Regions from separate parts of the Lysinibacillus sp. CTST325 genome, predicted to be linked through region 2. Evidence: riboswitches for the same ligand, from Rfam matches in the RefSeq annotation. Region 2 holds a riboswitch; each other region holds the start of a gene.

Region 1 (4,278 bases), on a different contig from region 2:
TAATTTTAAGGCATCCGATGTTCCTAGCTCTCTCGTCGGATCGTCCATTGACGGAGCTAGCCCTAGTAAGGTTGTTACGAGAGCAATAATCATGGCAGAGCTAACAGGATAGGATACTGCTTCTGTAACCCAAAGGATGACCGCGAAAGCTAAAATAGCCAAAGCTCGTTGTCCAGCTACAGGTAAATCGCCGTTGTTAGGTAAAAAAATAATGATGATTAATGAAGCGAAGGCTAACCCAATCCAGAGTGGTTTCAAATTACGTTTCGGTTTTGCTTGTTCAGAAGTAGACATACCTTTCATCCTTTCTACAAACGTGACTGTAATTTTCTATAACATCGGCTAGTAAAATGCTTTATTAAGAAAAGTTAATTTGTCTATTTATTGTAAAAAGAACTAGTATGTGAAATACCCTCTGTTTATAGCGATAATGGGCAGTTGCGAGAAAATATACGGTCAAAGAAAATACAAAAATATCCAAAAAGATATTATTTTTTCTTTTTGAATGCTGAAGTTACTTTAGGCTCAGTTCCTAGCATCAAGCGCTTAATATTTTCGATATGCAAAATGATGGCTATAGCAAAAAGTAATAGGGCTATAGTCGTTGGGACTGTTCCAGGAATCCATAAATATGTGGCTGCACAAAAAACGAGATAAAACTCAAGTACACCGACAATTAAATAGTTCGTCACGAAAGATAAAATAACAAATAAAATGAGTGCAAATAAGCCAATTTTCCAATCAATCGCAAGTAATATTCCTATGATTGAAGCAGTTCCTTTACCGCCATTGAAGCCCATATAAAATGGGAAATTATGACCTAGAATGACACCGGCAGCTACAATATACGTGAAGAGCCAAACTTGTACTTCTGTTAATTGTGTGATATCTGCTAAATAAGCATGTGCGCCGATTATAGCTGCAACGCCTTTGCCGATATCGATCAGTGCAACTAATACGCCGTATTTCCAACCAAGGGAAAGTGTTGCGTTAGAGGCACCTGCATTGCCATGACCAGTCTTTTTTAAATCTACCCCAGATAAAAACTGAGCAACTTTAGAGCCGTGAATACAGCCAATCAAATAACCAACAAGAAGAAAAATGATAATGGCTTTTAACATAAAAGTCCTCCTTTCAAAATAAAATAGGCTCATCATTAAAAGTTAGGAATGATGTTTGTTATAACATATGCCATGAAGTGATTGGAGTGGAGACTGGGCAACTCCTTGGGGGATTAGCGATAGAGGAACGAAGGCTAAAACCATCACGTCTTGTGATAACGCCTTCGTGACCAACATCGTGTTGTTGCCGCTGCCGCTGCCGCTTCGCTTTCGCGCAAAAAACATCTATTGGCCCGAGACCCGCGAGTGAAGCGGCTTATCGGACGCCCCTAAGAAAGAGCCCAGTCGGAACGGAAATCAACCCCACATTTTGGCGATAAACCAATTAAATACCTAAAATAGTGTATGCGTTCGTAATACGTAAAAAAGCAGACAGAAGTTTCGGAAAAAATAAAATTTTAGTGTTGACAGAGAAAAAGTCTATGTTTATACTGTGTAACAACGATGGAAATTGAATCTCATACTCTTATCAAGAGCGGCGGAGGGATAGGCCCTATGATGCCCGGCAACCAGTAAGTGATGAACTTGCTAAGGTGCTAATTCCTACAGATTCTTATTGGATCTGGCAGATAAGGGGAGGAAAACTTGCAACCGCAACCCTCTTCTTAGCTGAAGAGGGTTTTTGTTTTCTACTGAAAAAATCCTCCTCATCTCCGGTACCATCGTAAAAAAATAACCATTTGGAGGTATACAATGACAAAATTTAAACCAGAAACATTGCTGTTACACGGTGGCCAAGAGCCAGACCCGGTAACAGGATCACGTACAGTACCGGTATATCGCTCAACGGCTTTCGTTTTTAAAGACACTGCTCATGCGCAACGTCTTTTTGCCTTAGAGGAAGCCGGCAATATTTACACACGAATTACAAACCCAACTGTAGATGTTTTTGAAAAACGCGTTGCTTTATTAGAAGGCGGTACAGCAGCAGTAGCACTTTCATCTGGTGCAGCAGCTATCGCGTTTTCCATTTTAAATCTTGCAGGGGCAGGCGATGAAATCGTTGCAGGTAGCTCTTTATACGGAGGTACTTATAATTTATTCGCCAACACACTACCAAACTACGGCATTAAAACGATTTTTGTAGACGATACAAATCCAGAAAATTTCCGAGCTGCTATTACTGATAAAACAAAGGCCGTGTTCGCTGAAGTTTACGGTAACCCAAGTTTAAAGGTACTCGATATTGAAGCAGTAGCAAACGTAGCACATGAAAACGGCTTGCCATTAATTATTGATAGCACATTTGCTTCACCATATGGCTCTACACCAATTGACTACGGTGCAGATATCGTTGTTCATTCCGCAACAAAATGGATTGGTGGCCACGGAACAACTTTAGGTGGCGTTGTAGTAGATGCAGGGAAGTTTGATTGGACTCGTGGACGTTTCCCAGGCTTTACTGAGCCAGATGCTTCTTATCACGGTTTACGTTATGGTATTGACACAGCAGAGGCAGCATTCGCCACAAAACTGCGTGTGCAATTACTACGCGACTTTGGTCCAACATTAAGTGCAGATGCAGCATTTAATTTATTACAAGGTTTAGAAACGCTTCATTTGCGTATTCCTAAACACAATGAAAATGCATTAGCGGTAGCTGAATATTTACGAAACCACCCATCTGTGGAATATGTAAATTACAACGGCTTAGAAGATTTCCCTACTCATAATTTAGCTAAAAAATATTTGAAAAATGGCTTCGGTTCAGTGCTTACATTTGGTATTAAAGGTGGACGTGAAGCAGGGCGTAAATTAATCGATAGTGTGAAATTATTCTCGCACGTAGCAAATGTAGGGGATGCGAAATCATTAATTATTCATCCAGCATCTACTACACATCAACAGCTATCTGCTGAAGAGCTAATCCAAACTGGCGTAACCGAGTCGCTCATTCGCTTATCCATCGGTTTAGAGGCAGTAGAGGACATCATTGCAGATTTAGAACAAGCTATTGAACAAGTAACAGCTTCGCAACAAAAAGTAGAAGCTTAATAAATAAAATACATTGGCGAATGTTGTAGCGTTTACGTATTTTCTCATTCGATAGGCCTCATTTGGTAATGCGTCAAACGTTGCTACATCAACCGCTCACCTCATTTGGTGAAATAACTGAAATTAATACCTAGTAATTTTATAAGTATTATTGACTTAATTAAATCCTTGTTTTATACTAGGGAATAAGAAAAGTGTTCGAAAGGCTACCGACCTAGAACCAATTTAATTAAGTTTTCATAAGTGCTCCCCCACTTTTGAAATATATGAAGAGGAGTAGTTACTCAGCCAGTAGCTACTCTTATCTACAAAACTGATGATAAAGGAGTGTTTTAAATGGGAAATGTGTATAGTGCGCAAAACATTGCATCTTATCTTATTTATGAATTAAATGAAGGTCATGTGTTTGTGAACAACATGTCCATTCAAAACATACTTGCGTCAGTTGAGCGTATATGGCAAGAGATCTTTGGTCATTCTGCTTTTAAGGAAATGGTTTATGTCAAAGAGGAAGGCTATACAGTAAAAGAAGTTTTCGAAGCTTATGAAAGCTATGGAGCAAATCATATTCCTCTACCTGCGACAGAGTACTATTTAAAATACGGCACATTTCAATTGGTTGAACGTACGTATGCAATACCAAATTTTACGCAAGAGGAAATAAGACTTGTACAACAAGCTTTAACACAATATCGCTATAAATTGCTAGCCAAAGCTAGTTAATTATCCCTCATATTTTTGGCTCATTCTCTGCTGCTACAGGGAATGAGCTTTTTCAATTAGACGATGAAGATATACAGAAAAATTTTTATTAATATATTTCAAAAGAACAATTTTTATGAATGTCTTTACATACATATATATAATAGAAGAAAGGCATTAATAAAGATTCGTCAATATTTGTTCAATTATTATAGATTCAAGTGAAAAATCAAATAATAAAAGGAATGAAAACGATTTCCTTTGCACGTCTACAGAAAACAAATGTCCGTCCTAGAAAGATTTTTCTTGTGAAATGTAAGTATTTACGTTACAATTTTCTTTAAGTTGAATTTTGAATTATTTGAATTTGTGTGTGTTTCAAAGGTTTATTTATCTTCATTCAGATGACTTATTCTAAATATCTGTTTGAAAACGAAGTGTTAGAAACACGGCAAATTGA
Region 2 (4,278 bases):
TTGCACAGTTGACAGATATGTCAAAGGAAATGGAATCGATTATGAACGTTGTGACAAATATTGCTAATCAAACGAACTTGTTGGCTTTAAATGCGGCAATAGAAGCGGCTCGTGCTGGAGAAGCGGGCAAAGGCTTTAGTGTTGTTGCAGATGAAGTGAGAAAACTATCGATTCAAACAAAGGAATCTGTCACATCGGTAGCAACGTTACTACATAAAACGAATGAACGGACAGATAAACTTGTTCATTCGCTTAGTAATATTCAAGAAGAGGTAGCCTCTGGTGAGGAAAATATGGTTCAAACGGAAGGACAATTTACTAACATATTAGAAGCTATGACCGAGGCTAAAGACCAAAATGGTCAGATGGAAAAAGAAGTACAAGCAATAGTAGAAGTACTAAGTGAATTAGGTATTGCCTTTAACGAAGTGAAAAACTCAGCTGGAAAACTAGCTAGCTTTGCACAAAATTTAAATTAATTTAGAGAAAAGCAAAAGGCAAAGAAAATTGTTGTTTCCTATTTTGCTACACACTTTAAGGCACAAATAACACTATATTAACTGTTTATATATAATTTCCGTTATGGAGATAAAAGCCTCTAGCGAATATAGGCTATTTGAATATGAAAAAAATGGAGCTGTCCAATGTGCTGGATAGCTCCATTTTTGCTAAATTTGTAAAGGGTTGAACGTAATTTTCGATAAAAAAAGTTTATACTAAATAAAGAACTAAAAATAGGGGCGGTTAATATGAAAACAGTTGTTGTATTAGGTGGCGGAATTACGGGATTGTGTACGATGCATTATTTACAACGCCAAGTTCAGGAGAAAAACTTAGATGTAAAACTTGTACTTGTTGAAAAAAATACATACCTTGGTGGCAAGCTTCACTCTGCATATGAACAAGGATTCATCATGGAAACTGGAGCAGATTCTATTGTAGCGCGTCATAAAGGTGTCATGGAGTTAGTAGAGGAACTAAATTTTGAACAAAATCTTGTGTACAACGAAACAGGTATTTCGTATATTTACACAAATAATGAGCTACATGCCATCCCAGCAGACTCAACGTTCGGTATTCCTATGAGCTTACAATCTCTTGAGGAAAGCACGCTTGTATCAGAGGAAGGTAAAAAAGAAGCATTAAAGGATTTAACAATGCCGAATGAAAGGTTTACAAAGGAAAGCTCGATTGGGGAATTTTTAACGTATTATTTAGGTGAGGAGCTTGTTCAAAACCAAATAGCACCGGTACTTGCAGGTGTATATTCTGGAGATTTAAATCAACTTTCAATTGCTTCCACTTTACCGTATTTAATTGATTACAAAAACGATTACGGTAGTATTATTAAAGGTTTCGATGCAAACAGGGAACAATTTGTGAAAGCCGCTAATAAAAAATTTATTTCATTTAAAAATGGTTTATCATCACTAATTGATCGACTTGAAGAAACGTTAACGGATGTAGAAATTATAAAAGGGATTGCCACTACTAGTGTTAAAAAGCAGGAGAATCTATACGCTGTTACGTTAGCAAACGGTAAAATGATTGAAGCGAATCATGTTGTATTGGCACTGCCAAATGAAGCGGTACAAAGCTTATTACAGGATGAATCTTTGAACGGCTATTTTGAACAATTTAATACTGCATCCGCCATTACGATTTATTTAGGATTTGATGTTCCCGATAATAGATTACCAGCAGATGGAACAGGCTATATTGTGTCACATAATTCGGATGTTATCTGTAATGCAGCAACGTGGACAAGTCGCAAGTGGAAACACACTTCAGCAGAAGGGAAATTACTTGTACGACTTTTTTATAAGAGCATTAACCCTGAGTATGGGAAATTGCGTATGATGTCGGATGAAGAGTTAGCAGTTGTAGCTCTAGAGGACGTAAGAAAAAGCTTGGGGATTGAGGAAAAACCAACTGTAGTTGACGTGACAAAATGGATCGACCAGATGCCGAAGTACGACTTGGCACATCGTGAAGCGTTGCAAGGTCTCTTACGAGAGCTCGAGAAAAACTATCCAAATTTATCAATAGCGGGATGCTCTTATTTTGGGGTAGGCATAGGTGCATGTATTCAAAATGGTAAAAAAATTGGTCAGGAGCTTGTAGAAAAACTATCGTAATTGTTTGATATAAATCAAAATATTATAAATTTCGTAAAAATTATCCTTCGTTCAGTGAAATAGTCTTGACTCTATCGTTCGTAAACGATATGATTCTTTTAATTATTTAAAAAATTCATACTAAATTCTTATCAAGAGAAGCAGAGGGACTGGCCCTATGAAGCTTCAGCAACCAACTTATTGTCAGGTGCTAAATCCAGAAGACCGTGTGTCGAAGATGAGAAGGAAAACAATTACGAAACGTAAAAGCCTTCTTTTTTTATGAAAGAAGGCTTTTTTTATTTTAAAGATTAAGGAAGAGAGGTTAGTTTTATGGGATTGCTTGAAAGGTTAAAAACGCATGTTCTTACAGCGGATGGTGCAATTGGTACGGTTTTATACGGCTATGGCTTGGAGTACTGTCATGAGGAAATGAATGTACAGAGACCTGAATTAATTGAAAAGATTCATAGAGAATATATTGCAGCTGGTGCTGATATTATTCAGACGAATACTTATGGGGCTAATGCCATAAAATTAGCCCGCTATGGGTTGGAGTCTCGTGTACAGCAGTTTAATGAAGCCGCTATAACGATTGCAAAACGTGCAGCGGCAGATGGTGAACAATTTGTCTTAGGTACTATTGGGGGAATCCGTGGTATTCGAAAAAGTGATGCAACGTTAGAGGAAATTTTAGCAACCGTTGATGAGCAGGCAACTGTTTTACTTGCAGGAAATCCTGATGGCCTTTTACTTGAAACATATTATGATTTTGAAGAGCTAACGGCGACTTTAACAATGCTACGAGCTAAAACGAAATTACCGATTATTGCTCAAGTTTCTATGCACGAACCAGGAATATTACAAAATGGAATGAGCTTAAATAGCGCCTTACATAAACTTGAAGCGTTAGGTGCTGATATCGTAGGTGTTAACTGTCGCTTAGGCCCTCACCATACTATCCAAGCATTTGAAGGAGTAGAGCTTCCTGAGAAGGCATTTATGTCAGCGTATCCGAACGCCTCTCTTCTTGATTTGGAGGATGGGCGTGTCGTTTATGAGTCGGAGGCAGATTATTTTGGTCGAGCAGCTGTAGAGCTTCGTGATCAGGGGGTACGTTTAATTGGTGGCTGTTGTGGTACGACTCCAAAGCATATTGCTGCAGCGAAAAAGTACTTAGAGGAGCTATCCCCGGTTGAGGAAAAGTATGCAAAGCCAGAAAAAGTAGAGGTTGTCCGTGAGGCAGAGCCAGCAAATTATGAGCCATTACATGAAAAAGTAAAACGTGAACGCTCGGTTATTGTGGAGTTAGATACACCAAGACATTTAGAAATTGAAGGCTTTATTGAAGGGGCAAAAAAAATATATGAGGCGGGCGCAGATGTAGTCATGATGGCCGATAACTCTCTTGCTTCTCCAAGAATTAGTAATGTCGCAATGGGTGCCTTACTGAAAGAAACGCATGGGGTACGCCCGTTAACCCATATAACATGCCGAGATCGTAATTTAATTGGTCTTCAATCACATTTAATGGGACTAAATGCACTAGGGATTCATGATATTTTAGCAGTTACTGGAGATCCGACAAAGGTAGGCGATTTCCCAGGAGCAACTAGCGTTTATGACGTCTCCTCAATGGAGCTAATCCAATTAATAAAACAGTTAAATGAGGGTGTATCGTTCTCAGGGAAACCGCTTCGTAAAAAGGCGAATTTCTCTGTAGCGGCTGCATTTAATCCTAACGTACGTGTATTAGATCGCGCTGTCTCTCGATTAGAAAAGAAAATTGAACATGGGGCAGATTATTTTATTTCACAGCCTGTTTATTCAAAGGAAAAAATCGTGGAAATTTACGAGGCGACAAAGCATTTAGAAACACCAATTTATATAGGCATTATGCCAGTAACGAGCTATAAAAGTGCAGAGTTCTTACATCATGAAGTGCCAGGCATCAAACTATCTGATGATGCGTTAGCACGTATGAAGGTTTGTGGCGATGATAAGGAACGCGCAACACTAGAAGGAATTGCAATTGCTAAAGAATTAGTAGAAGTAGCAGCGGAATATTTCAATGGTATTTACCTCATCACACCATTTTTACGCTACGATATGACGCTAGAATTAATGAAATTTATTGAGCAATTGGATGAACAGAAAAAAG
Region 3 (4,278 bases), on a different contig from region 2:
AGGGTGTTTTAGATCGTTATATTTACAATCTGGGCATGTCCAATATTTAATGACAATATAATAGTACAGTTGCCTACATTAATTGGTAGTACATTTGCAAAGTAGGAAAACTATAACTTACTACTCGTTGAGAAAGGATAGGATGGAATGAATATTGGGAATAGCGTAACGCTTATTGTAAGTCTGATTTTTTCAAGCATTTTGGTTCGTACCATATATCGCGTTTTTGTGAAAAAGAAAGTACCTACTATGAGCTATACACCATATGATGACGCCATGAATGGGGGAGGTAAACATGACAATTAAGTGAGTGGATACAAACATCAAATAGTTGAGGTGCAGGCTTCATATAACTTATAGTATAAAATATGAGAATCTACTATTTTTTCAATAAGAAATAATAGTAGATTATTTTTATTTTATCGATGATAAGATTTGTGAAGGGAGTTTTATCCTGTATTTGGTATTATTTAATCGAGGGACAGTCAATAATTTTGTGTAATGACAATCCAATCTTTTCTTATAGATCAAAGAATGATTTTGTTTTTGGGAAGGTTAACCCTTCCAACAAATTTTCGCTTTGCGCATATCAGGACCTTACCCTGATACTTATAATTCAAACTTTGCTCGTGACTGAATTGTAACTTTTAATGAGTTTTCCGAAAGAATTCGCCTTCCTCAATTCAAATAAAAAGACACACCTTGTTAAATGTGATTTTTGTCATCTCGCTTTAAATAGTCTATCTATTATTGAATTCGTTATAGTAACAAGGCCTAATAACAATAAAAATATCCAGATAAAGTTCAAATGAAAATCTTCAACCATATAAATAAAGAGACCAACAATTACTGCAATTATTAAAGATTTATATGCTGTACTCATTCATCAAGAGCTCCTTTTTTCTTCTTACCAATTATTTTACATCAACTTCTTAGAAATTCCGAATATATGCTAAAACAATATCGGTTCAACCGAACAAGAATATTAACTTTATTAATGGTTGTGGAAGATTCGGTCCGGAATCAGTTCATGGAGTAGGAGAAGGTGCCTCTCACACCACTGTAAGTACGGTTCGGTATACGGCGGTTCAAATCAGTTAATTAACGCAGTTGTTCATAGCGAGCTTGCAGACTTGCTTCAAAAAAAATCCAATCGTTTTGATTAGTCTTTTTTCAAAACGATTGAATTATTTTAATGTACAATCAATTTAAGTGATGAAGTTTAGGCTGTCTTTTTTGCTGGGTATCCGATCAGGATAGCGATGATTCCACAGATTCCTATAAGAATTGGATAGAAAGAGTATTGTAGCATGCTCACAGGTGATATTCCTGCTACGCTTGCGGCTGCTAGGAATTGGGCCCCGTATGGTAGAATGCCTTGAATCGTACAGGAGAAAATATCTAATATACTTGCGGACTTTCTTGGCTCAATCCCATATTGTTCAGCAATATTTTTTGCAAGCGGACCAGCAATTAAAATAGCAATCGTATTATTGGCCGTAGACAAATTAGTTAAGCCCACTAGGCCAGCAATGCCAAATTCAGCACCTTTTTTCGATTTAATTCTTCGTGTTGCAAGGTGAAGTAGAAAATCAATTCCTCCGTTAAACTTAATAACTTCCACCATTCCAGCTATTAATATCGCAAGAAATGCCATTTCATACATGCCTGACATTCCTTCGCCAATCTTTTGAAAAAGACTCATTAAATGATAGCTGCCATCCGCTAGGCCAACAGCCCCGGCGAGAACAATCCCAGATGCCAGAACAAGGAAAACATTCATTCCAGCTAACGCTAAAATAATAACCAAAACATAGGGAACAATTTTTACCCAACTATAGCTTAAATGTTCAACTTGTGCCGTCTCACCCATTGTGATAACCCCTAAAATAATGCTCGTCACAATAGCTGCCGGCAACACAATCCAAAAATTCACCTTGAATTTATCCTTCATTTGTGCGCCTTGTGAACGAACGGCAGTAATTGTTGTATCTGAAATAAAGGATAAATTATCGCCAAACATCGAACCGCCAACAATCGCTGCCATTACTAAAGCCATGGAAAGGTCGATATGCTCGCTTATCCCAACTCCGATTGGCGCCAGTGCAACAATCGTCCCCACCGATGTACCCATTGATAGGGAGATAAAGCAGGCAATGATGAACAAGCCTACGACAAGCAAGTTTGGTGGAACGACCGATAAAGCAAAGTTAACAGTGGATTCCACTGCCCCCATGCCTTTTGCTACAGCTGAAAAGGCCCCAGCCAAGAGAAAAATAACAACCATCAGCATGACATTTAAATTTCCTGCGCCTTTGCAAAAAATATCAACCTTTTTCGCAAACGATTCTTTTCGATTCATCGCCAGAGCTACAGCGCCTGAAATGGAAATGGCTACAATGACAGGGAATGCGTAAAAATCACCTGTAATAACCCCTGAGCCAATAAATAAAATCAAAAAAACAACAAATGGGATCAGCGCCCATGGATTCTTTTTCTTCATGTCTACCTCCAAAAAATAAAATTGGACACGTCTATTGTCCATTCTTTTTTACGAAAAAAAGGCCACTTCTTGTAAGAACAAGAAGAGGCCTTATATCTATAAAACACTCCTCTTATCTACCAAGCCTTTGCCTGCTGGATTTGGCACAGTAACTTACATCATAAGTTCCGCTGCCGAGATTTCATCGGGCCAGTCCCTCCATCTCTCTTGATAAGAAGCAAATATATTATTTTTTTTCACAATAATAAATATTATAATAAAAAGTCGATTTTTGCAACATATTTTTAATCAAGCTTGATTAAAAAGCTATATAAATTAAGGGAATTGAACAAGTAAGAGGATTAAAGCGTATTTTTGGTTCTGCTGTTCAAAGGGGAAAAAAGAAGGCGCCCTTGAGAGGCGCCTAAAACATTTGTGGTAAAAATTCCGTCATAAAGCGTTGATTTTTACGTAGCCATATTTTTAAAATCATACGATGTGTTAGGAGGCGTTGTCTTTTTTGTGGTCTAGCCTTTGCCTCTTTTAAACTTTGTAGTAGAGTACATGTTTCTGTTGCAAATGCTTGAGGATCGACGAGGACGTCAAGCTTATAATCAATTAGCTGTGCAGCCTGTACCTTTGCAAGTAATTGTGCAAAGCGTGTATTCATTTCTGGAAAGTTTTCTTCTAGTTCTAGGTCGATTAAAGTATATAGTGTTTGTTCAATTTCAGCTTCGAGTGCTTGTAATTGTTCAATGGATGGCTGTGTCAAAAAATCACCTCAAGTTTTTCAAAAATGCTGCTACACAAGGTAAAAACCAAGAGCAGCGAAAAGTAAACCGAATAAAACTGTAGTGCCTATATAAACAATCGCTTGTCTCCATTTTTTCTGCTCAAAGAGCTGCAAACATTCAAAACCAAATGTTGAAAAGGTCGTATAGGCTCCTAAAAAACCAAGCCCTATAAAATGCCAAATCCAATCAGTTGGATGTAATGCAAATAGAAAGCCAAGCGCAAAAGAACCCGTTATATTAATAAAAAATGTTGCCCATGGGTATGTATGGACAATCAATTTTCCTAGATAAAATCTTGTTAGTGCACCCAAAAAGCCACCGATACCAATAATTATCATACGATGCGCCCCTTTGCTACCTTAAATCCTAGCCATGCAGAAGCTAAACCGCCAAAAACACTCCCTAAAATATAAATAACCACTTGTAGCCATTTACTATCCTGCAAAAGTAATAGCGTTTCTAAAGAGAATGTCGAAAAGGTTGTAAAGGCACCAAAAAAGCCAGTACCAATTCCTAAAATTATAGGCGTACGCTTTGTAAACGTTGTAAATAGCCATGCTAAACAAAAGCAACCAATTATGTTTATACAAAGTGTCGCAAATGGAAAACCACCGTTATTTGAAAGTGCTAGACCAAGGCTATATCGACAGATGGCACCCAAAAATCCGCCAATTCCAACAGCTAAAAATGATTTCAACGTAAAGACTCCTTACTAAAATGTCTATATTAAAAAGTGTATCATGAGATCCACACTTTAGATATATTTCTATAGTTATATGGATTCAAAATTTAAAATGACATGATTTTTTTTATTATATCGTCGGCTAAGATTCTTATAGTTCCTGCCACAATACTTCGTAGTTAATGTCCATATATCATCTCTTAATATGTATATAACTAACAAGGAGGCATTAATCTCAGTAGTTCTGATCGAGAAACTCTTTAGTATTCAAATACTATTACACCGCCGACTGAAAATCCGATAACGGTTACTCCATTGAC

Evidence for each region. Region 2 has a riboswitch for S-adenosylmethionine ahead of ACYQ73_RS25715 (bifunctional homocysteine S-methyltransferase/methylenetetrahydrofolate reductase). Riboswitches for the same ligand answer to the same signal wherever they lie in the genome.
Region 1: another riboswitch for S-adenosylmethionine. It lies ahead of ACYQ73_RS17525 (O-acetylhomoserine aminocarboxypropyltransferase/cysteine synthase family protein); the one in region 2 lies ahead of ACYQ73_RS25715 (bifunctional homocysteine S-methyltransferase/methylenetetrahydrofolate reductase).
Region 3: another riboswitch for S-adenosylmethionine. It lies ahead of ACYQ73_RS16635 (Na+/H+ antiporter NhaC family protein); the one in region 2 lies ahead of ACYQ73_RS25715 (bifunctional homocysteine S-methyltransferase/methylenetetrahydrofolate reductase).

Annotation. Positions count from the first base shown of each region.
Region 1 covers NZ_BAAFHO010000008.1:53,414-57,691, reverse strand. Annotated here, with positions in the region: gene ACYQ73_RS17535 (DASS family sodium-coupled anion symporter) at 1-294, opposite strand, end outside; gene ACYQ73_RS17530 (glycerol-3-phosphate acyltransferase) at 489-1,121, opposite strand; SAM riboswitch class I at 1,585-1,697, shown strand; gene ACYQ73_RS17525 (O-acetylhomoserine aminocarboxypropyltransferase/cysteine synthase family protein) at 1,815-3,116, shown strand; gene ACYQ73_RS17520 (hypothetical protein) at 3,453-3,839, shown strand.
Region 2 covers NZ_BAAFHO010000019.1:51,208-55,485, forward strand. Annotated here, with positions in the region: gene ACYQ73_RS25705 (protoglobin domain-containing protein) at 1-479, shown strand, start outside; gene ACYQ73_RS25710 (protoporphyrinogen oxidase) at 750-2,138, shown strand; SAM riboswitch class I at 2,264-2,362, shown strand; gene ACYQ73_RS25715 (bifunctional homocysteine S-methyltransferase/methylenetetrahydrofolate reductase) at 2,451-4,278, shown strand, end outside.
Region 3 covers NZ_BAAFHO010000007.1:85,330-89,607, reverse strand. Annotated here, with positions in the region: gene ACYQ73_RS16640 (DUF3951 domain-containing protein) at 148-306, shown strand; gene ACYQ73_RS16635 (Na+/H+ antiporter NhaC family protein) at 1,223-2,503, opposite strand; SAM riboswitch class I at 2,613-2,720, opposite strand; gene ACYQ73_RS16630 (hypothetical protein) at 2,907-3,254, opposite strand; gene ACYQ73_RS16625 (fluoride efflux transporter FluC) at 3,285-3,614, opposite strand; gene crcB (fluoride efflux transporter CrcB) at 3,611-3,973, opposite strand.